2 regions of the Paenibacillus sp. FSL E2-0151 genome follow, and region 1 is predicted to be linked to the other one. Evidence: predicted binding sites of a transcription regulator. Region 1 holds the regulator's gene; the other holds the start of a gene.

Region 1 (4,262 bases):
ATTCCTTTTCAAACCTATATTCATGGCAGATCGTTCGAGATGGGCGGTATTGCGGGTGTTGCCACCTGGCCAGAGTATAGACGCAAAGGCTGGGTAGCGGGTCTGCTGAAGCATGCGTTGGAAGAAATGAATCGTAACAAACAGAGCATATCATTCTTGCATCCATTCTCTTTTGGTTTCTATCGGAAGTATGGATGGGAGACGTATGTTGAATTTAAACGTTATAAAGTACCTACAGCTCATTTGCCTCAGAAAAAAGCGACACCTGGAACAATTCGGCGTGGGGATCCGGGCCTCAGCATATTAAAGGAAGTATACAGTGCTTATGCTGAGCGTTATAACGGAACTCTGGTTCGGGATGATGCAAGGTGGGAGAATTCAGTTCTTGTTAATGGGACCAGCCAGAAGGCTGTATATTACGATGAAGCTGATGCAGCACAAGGTTATCTTTTATATGAGGTTAAGGAAAATAAATTTACCATTAAAGAGATCATCTATCTGAATGAAGAGGCTAGGCAAGGGCTGTGGACCTTTATTGCTAACCATGATTCCATGATCCAGGAAGTTACGTTGCAGGCGCCTGCCAGTGATACGCTTGCCTTCCAATTGGATAACCCACGGATTCAGCAGGAGATTGTACCTTATTTTATGGCGCGTATCGTTAGTGTAGAGCAGTTTATATCCCAGTATCCATTTGCAAGCCAGGACTCACCGGTTCAGATTGTACTTCAGGTAGAAGATGCCCACGCTCCATGGAATGAAGGGGTATGGCAATTAAACGTAGCAATGAACGGAACAGCGTCCATATGGAAAACATCGGAGCCAATTACTGATGATCAGATCATTAAGGTGGATATTCAATCCCTTACCGCGGTGCTCATGGGATATCGCAGACCAACGGAAATGGCACGAATCGGAAGAATTCACGGACCGAACACAGCAATCAAGGCTTTGGAACAAGCGATTCCTGAACGGGAAACCTATTTGCTCGATTTCTTCTGATGACTATTCCCACTGCTCCATTTAACTTGATTAGCTTATATAGAAATACGGCGTGATTGAAAGACAAATGGACTTCTCCAGCAATTTTGGGGAGGTTTTTTTGTGTCTGGGGAATATTTCGTGTAAAATCGTAAAAAATGAATAGTGACCCCACTTGGCAAAACCACAAAATATGTTATAATGGTTATAAAGTCAAAGAAAGTCAAAGTCAACTAAAGGTTTAATACTTAAGTAGCTTTCTTTCTACAATCTGATGCATGATCGCCAATATACGGGATTCATTTCATCGGAGGATCAAGGGAATATTAAAGGACCTTCGTGCTTCCTTCGCTCTCCTGTTAACACCTGTGGAAGCAAGATTCGCTGTTTCCCTGATTGGTTAAATGGGTAGAGAAGGTGTACTCTGTGGGGGCGTGTGGGTCCTTATTGACTTAACGTTTCAGACAGTGGAGGATGATTGGATGCGTAATATCTCTGATATTATCGAACGATATCTGAAGAGTATTTTGCATGAAAGTCCCGAAGGAATGGTTGAAATTCAGCGTAATGATCTGGCAGATCAATTCTCATGTGTACCTTCCCAGATCAATTATGTCATCAGCACACGTTTTACACTCGAGAAGGGATACCTGGTAGAGAGTAAACGCGGCGGTGGTGGTTATGTTCGCATACAGCGCATTGAATTACCGGCCCAATCAGCTCTGCATAATCATTTGCACCATAGTATTGGTGAAGAGATCGGGCAGACAGCTGCCGAAGGTCTGATCTATCAACTGGAAGAAGCGCGCTTCTTGAACAAACGGGAAGCCGGGTTGATGCGAGCTGCTGTATCTAGAGAGGTTATATTGGTCAAACTTCCTTACCGGGATCAAATTCGTGCCAGAATGTTGAAGGCGATGTTAATATCTTTGCTCGGTAAATGAAAACTATCGGGGTCAAAGGAGGTACATCAATATGCTGTGCCAAGAATGCAATAAACGTCCGGCGACACTTCATTTTACGAAGATCGTAAATGGAGAGAAGACGGAATTCCATATTTGTGAGTCATGTGCCCGTGAAAAAGGGGAAATGATCCCTGGAACAGCAGGTGGGTTTTCCATTCACAACTTGTTGTCCGGATTGCTTGATTTTGATCCAGCCGGCAAAAGTGGATCGGCAGGAACACCACCTGCAAAAGCTCTTCAATGTGAAGAGTGTGGTATGACGTACGCACAATTTAGTAAGATAGGCCGGTTCGGCTGCAGTTCATGTTATAAATATTTTGACAGTCGTCTGGATCCTTTGTTCAAGCGGGTTCATGGTAATACGTCCCATGTAGGCAAAGTGCCTGCACGAGCTGGTGGTCGCATCAAGGTGAAACGGCAAATCGCTGATCTGAAGCGTGAGCTCCAAGAGAGCATCGCGCAAGAGGAATTTGAAGAGGCGGCCCAGATCCGTGACCAGATCAGAGGACTTGAAAAAGGAATAGCTCAGGAGTAAAGTTTGTCATGAGTAGGAGGGATGCGTAATGCCTAATCTGCGCTTTACAGAGAAGGCGCTCAGCGACTGGATGCGCAGTGATGCGGCTGATTCCGAAATTGTCATTAGCAGCCGTGTCCGGATTGCACGCAACCTTCAGCATGTTCCGTTTCCGATGCTGGCTTCCAATGAGCAATCGGAAGAGGTGCTGAATAAGCTGAGCGAAGTACTTCAATACGATGACGTTCATGCCTTTGGGGATTTTCATACGTTGGATCTGATCGATATTGACGAACTCGACAAACGGGTGCTGGTGGAGAAACATCTCATCAGTCCAAGTCTTGCGAATGAATCCAGGAATGGTGCGGTTATTCTCAGTGAGGATGAGTCAGTCAGTATTATGATTAACGAAGAGGATCATCTTCGTATCCAGTGCCTCTATCCGGGGTTCCAGGTGAAAGAAGCCTGGGAGAAAGCTTCCGCAATAGATGATGCTTTTGAAGCGCACGTGGATTATGCTTTTGATGATCGCAGAGGATACTTAACCAGCTGTCCTACTAATGTAGGTACAGGTGTTAGAGCATCGGTTATGATGCACTTGCCTGCCCTGGTGATGACACAACAGATAGGCCGTATTCTAACCGCAGTTTCCCAAGTGGGATTGACGGTAAGAGGAATATACGGTGAAGGTAGCGAGGCGATGGGTAACCTGTTCCAGATCTCGAACCAGATTACATTGGGACAGACCGAACAGGAAGTCATTGAGAACCTGCATGGTGTTGTGTTACAGATGATTGGTCATGAACGTACAGCCAGAGAACGGTTAATTACCGACTCCAGACTGCGGATTACGGATCGTGTCATGCGTTCTTATGGCATATTGTCTCATGCAGCTATTGTTGATTCCAAGGAAGCTGCACAGCGCTTATCGGATGTACGCCTTGGCGTGGATCTCGGATTGTTGGATGGACTGTCCATCACGGTAATGAATGAGTTGAATGTGATGACACAGCCGGGATTTTTGCAGAAAACATTCGGGGAAGATATGCGCACAGATGAGCGTGACATATACCGTGCTCAGTTGATTCGTGATACGATTAATGCAGCGAAGCAGTCCTAGTTTAGCCTGATATAGTATTGAATTATGGTTTCATGCCGCATTGCGGCTTTTATATAATAAGGCATGTACAAATGCCGAATGACTTTATTCGCAGCACGGCTGCAAACAAAAATGATATGAAGAATACGACGGTTATTTCATTACATGACCTCGTTTTATCCAAAACCATGGAGGTGCAGGAGATATGATGTTTGGAAGATTTACGGAACGGGCCCAAAAGGTGCTCGCACTCGCGCAGGAAGAAGCTGTCCGTCTCGGTCATAATAACATCGGTACTGAGCATATTTTGCTCGGCCTCATTCGTGAAGGCGAAGGCATCGCAGCCAAAGCACTGATCGGCCTGGGACTCGGATTGGAAAAAATTCAGGATGAAGTAGAAACGCTAATTGGCCGTGGCCAAGAGCAACCTACCAACATTGCATATACGCCACGTGCGAAAAAAGTAATTGAACTGTCTATGGATGAAGCTCGTAAATTGGGCCACACTTATGTAGGCACAGAGCATATCCTGCTTGGATTGATTCGTGAAGGCGAGGGTGTTGCAGCACGTGTGCTCAATAACCTAGGAATTAGCCTGAACAAAGCACGTCAACAAGTGCTGCAATTGCTTGGCAGCAGTGAAGCTGTATCCAGCCATAATGGCACACCTGCCAATGTAAGCACACCAACGCTGGACAGTCTG
Region 2 (4,262 bases), 1.0 Mb from region 1:
GTCATTTGAAGGGTAAAATGAAATAATGACAAAGACTTTGTCCTGTGGACAGAGTCTTTTTTTGTTGGAAAAGCAAACTTTGATGAAGTTAGATAGGAGGGAACTTTATTCGAAGCAACATGAAATGTTGTATATTGGTATCTTTTTTGTATAGTTGTTCGTGACAAAAAGGTCATATCCCCATATATTTTCCTACTGATATTCATCAACATTGTAACTCGAGCTGTAAACCTTTCCGAATTCGGGTTAATTATAATAGAGAGGTGAGCGTATGAGATATGCGATCAGGTCAGGATTACATACGCAATGATCCCTAATTGTGAATTCAGAGAGGAGTTTTATATATGACATCATGGAAAAAATGGACAAGTGCATTGCTCGCAGCAGGAATTATTGTAGGTAGCGGTTCGGTGTGGCAGGACAGTTCGGTTCAGGCGGCATCGGTATCCTCGAAAGTGACAACCACAGCTGAGGTGACCCTGAAGTCGGGTGGAAAAACACTGACTCAAAAAGGACTTCTTCAAGGTGGCTCAACTTGGGTATCTCTTACGGCGGTTAAAGATGTGGCAGGTGGGACTCTGAAATATGATGCGAAAACCAAAGAGTACGCTTTGACAGCAGCCAATAACACGATGACGATCAGCCTATTGGATGGCGAGCCGAGTGTTCGAATTAACAACTATTATCCTCAAGTGGACGCAAAGCTGATCAACGGCAGATTATATATCCCATTCTCGGCAATGAGAGATTATCTGGGTGTACAGGGGAATTGGGATGCCAAAACCAAAACGTTGTCACTCAGCAAGTTGAAACAAAATAACGTTAAAATTAAAGCGGCAACAGTTAATGTCACTGTAAAAAATGCTGAAGTAGATGTTCAATATCCACAGGTGAGTGGACTTGCCAGCAAAGAAGCTGAAGCGGCGATCAATAAAGTGCTGAAAGACGAAGTGGATACTTATGTAGCTGACTTCAAGAAACAGACATCTGAATTCGGCGGTGCAACCGCCAACCGTCCATATGCATTTGAGAGCTCCTATGTAGTGACGTACAACGAAAAAGGCGTGCTGGGACTCATTACACAACGATACGAAGATTATGCTGGCGCTCATGGCATGACATACCGTACGGGCCACACCTTTGCACTGGACACAGGTAAGGAGCTTACGTTAGATGATGTGCTGCAAAATAACAAAACGATGCGCGAGACGTTGAGTAAAAAAGTGGGTGAGCAACTGAAAGCCCGCGGTGGATACCTCGACGGTTATAAAGGTTTGAATAAAGATCAAGATTACTATGTGACACCAACGGGTGTAGTTGTGTTCTTCCAGTTGTATGAGTATACGGCGTACGCAGAAGGCTTCCCTGAAATGCCATTTACGTACAAAGAGCTTCTCCCTAAAGGCACAGAACCTTTCAGTAATGTAAATGGAACCAAATAAAGAATCATTATTATGCACTCTTAAGTTATTTTTCTTATAAAATGAAAAAAGAAGCCCCCATCATAATTATGATGAGGGCTTCTTCTCGTATAGACAACACAATTATATGTTGCTGATTACGTTAGGTGTTGATTATGTTAACGCATAGACCGTGGTCTACGTCACACTTAGATGCCTTGTGATCCTACGTTTTCGATAACTTTATCAATGATACCGTAATCGGCGGCTTCAGCAGCACTCATGAAGTAGTCACGATCTGTATCTTTCTCAATCCGCTCCAGCGGTTGACCTGAACGCTCAGAGATGATGCGGTTCAAGGTATCACGCATTTTCAGGATGCGGCGAGCACGAATTTCGATGTCAGAAGCCTGACCTTGTGCACCACCAAGTGGTTGGTGAATCATAATTTCACTGTTTGGTAATGCAAAACGTTTACCTTTTGCACCGGCATTCAACAGGAATGCACCCATGGAAGCCGCCATACCTACACAGATGGTAGATACATCCGGTTTGATGAATTGCATTGTATCGTAAATCGCCATACCGGCTGTAATCGATCCGCCTGGGCTGTTGATGTATAAGTGAATGTCTTTCTCCGGATCTTCCGCAGCCAGGAACAACATCTGTGCCATAATGGCATTAGCCACTACGTCATTAACATCGCTACCAAGGAAAATAATACGATCCTTCAGCAATCTGGAGTAGATGTCGTAGGCGCGCTCACCCCGGTTGCTCTGTTCAACGACCATTGGAATAAAACTCACGTGAAAAACCTCCTTGGAATGTAAATGTTATTGGTGTTTATACTTAAACTGTTACCGTATTACCCACATAATAAACAATTCCAAACAAAAAGTCAAAGAAAGTCAAACTAACTTGCAAAAAAAAGAAACCTTTCCGGTTTCATTGGTTAAATGGGTTATGAGCTGTTAAATAAAAATGGCGCGCCCGCCAAGAATCGAACTTGGATCTCAGGCTTCGGAGGCCTACGTCATATCCATTGGACCACGGGCGCACATTAATTTGCTACCAATTTATGTAGCTTTCTAAATATATGACAGCAATAATGATTATAGCTCATGAAATATTTAATTGCAAGCAGTTCGTTGTGGTATTGGTTTGGATTAACCTAAAAATGATCATGATGAAGAAGAGTGGATAAAGAGTGCATTTAAGTAAATGCTATTAGAGGTTTTGGACATGCCGTATGAAATGTGATTCTGAGCGATATGTAGATCGAATTCATTTGTTTCTTCTATATATGGTATGCGTGAGCTAGTCCTAGATCATGAAAGTCTAGGATTGTGAAAATAGGCGCGTACAAACGCTGAATGCGTGTCGAAATAACACGTTGAAACACTTGCATGTCACGTCAGTTTTAGGTAGAATAGACGTGGGACTTAAAAAGTTAACCCGGGACGTTTTAGGGCCACGAAAGAGAGCTTAGAACGAGAACTTGCGGGAGTGGAAAGCATGCGAACGATTTTAGAAGTACAAAAGCAGCTTCTGCCTGATCTCATGGATATCTTGAAAAAGAGGTATACGATTCTGCAACAGATCATGTTATCGGATGTGATCGGACGGAGAACGTTAGCTAATTCCATGCAGATGACCGAGCGGGTTCTGAGGGCTGAGACCGATCTGTTAAAGGCTCAGGGACTTATTGAAATTGACAGTGCAGGAATGAAGATCAGCGAGGCAGGGTATGATTTGCTGCAGCAGTTAGAGCCCGTAGCCAAAGAGCTGTTCGGATTATCCGAGCTGGAAGAGCGCATCAAGCAAGCCTACGGTCTGCAAAAGGTAGTTGTGGTTCCTGGTGATTCGGACGTTTCTCCATTTGCCAAAAGGGAACTGGGCAGAGCTGGAGCGAAGGCTCTCGGCAATATCATGAGTGACAACGACGTTGTCGCCGTTACTGGCGGTTCAACAACGGCCGAAGTCGCAGAACAACTAAATCCGCCAACATCGCTCAAAGGTGTCTGGTTCGTACCGGCACGCGGTGGACTTGGAGAAAGCCTTGAAATTCAGGCTAATACGATCGCATCCACAATGGCAAAACGGGTAGGGGCGCAATACAAACTCCTGCATGTACCGGATTTGCTCAGTGATCATGCCTATGAATCATTAATCCAGGACCCTAGTGTTCAGGAGATTCTGCAGCTGATCAGGCAATCACGGATTGTTATTCATGGAATTGGTGATGCCGTAGAGATGGCTAAAAGACGCAAACTTGCGACGGAGATTATAGATGAACTTCAGGAGCAAGGGGCCGTATCTGAATCTTTCGGTTATTACTTTAATGATCAGGGTAAGGTGGTACATACCATGCTTACACTGGGTATGCGACTTCAGGATATTGAACGAACCGATGTTGTGATTGGAATTGCAGGTGGCAAAAGCAAAGCTGCTGCTATACATTCCGTGTTACGATTTGGTCAGGAAGATATTCTGATTATTGATGAGGCTGCTGCCGAAGTCATCGTTGCTGAAATGGAATAAGGTTTTACTTTGCATCACAACTATTGTTGTCTTGACGGACTTCACCGTCTGTCTTGAATATATAAGTTTCATAAAAAATTAATCAAAACTTGGGAGGAACTTACTCATGATTAAAGTAGGTATTAACGGTTTTGGACGTATTGGACGCTTGGCATTCCGCCGTATTCAAAATGTAGCAGGCATCGAGGTAGTAGCAATCAACGACTTGACTGACGCTAAAATGCTCGCTCATTTGCTCAAATATGATACAACTCAAGGTCGCTTCGATGGCGATGTTGAAGTACACGATGGCTTCTTCAAAGTGAACGGCAAAGAAGTTAA

The links. Region 1 encodes CtsR, which represses protease genes until heat stress. Its sites were predicted from a motif close to ATGGTCAATAAAGGTCAAACA; they were not measured.
Region 2: a site for CtsR is predicted at 2,295-2,315, ahead of clpP (ATP-dependent Clp endopeptidase proteolytic subunit ClpP). Genes of this name have one in related genera too.

Annotation. Positions count from the first base shown of each region.
Region 1 covers NZ_CP150308.1:6,225,518-6,229,779, reverse strand. Annotated here, with positions in the region: gene MHI55_RS27800 (GNAT family N-acetyltransferase) at 1-1,002, shown strand, start outside; gene MHI55_RS27795 (CtsR family transcriptional regulator) at 1,464-1,925, shown strand; gene MHI55_RS27790 (UvrB/UvrC motif-containing protein) at 1,957-2,481, shown strand; gene MHI55_RS27785 (protein arginine kinase) at 2,510-3,580, shown strand; gene MHI55_RS27780 (ATP-dependent Clp protease ATP-binding subunit) at 3,765-4,262, shown strand, end outside.
Region 2 covers NZ_CP150308.1:183,737-187,998, forward strand. Annotated here, with positions in the region: gene MHI55_RS00910 (DUF4163 domain-containing protein) at 345-1,442, shown strand; gene clpP (ATP-dependent Clp endopeptidase proteolytic subunit ClpP) at 1,610-2,206, opposite strand; tRNA gene MHI55_RS00920 (tRNA-Arg) at 2,383-2,457, opposite strand; gene MHI55_RS00925 (sugar-binding domain-containing protein) at 2,916-3,941, shown strand; gene gap (type I glyceraldehyde-3-phosphate dehydrogenase) at 4,048-4,262, shown strand, end outside.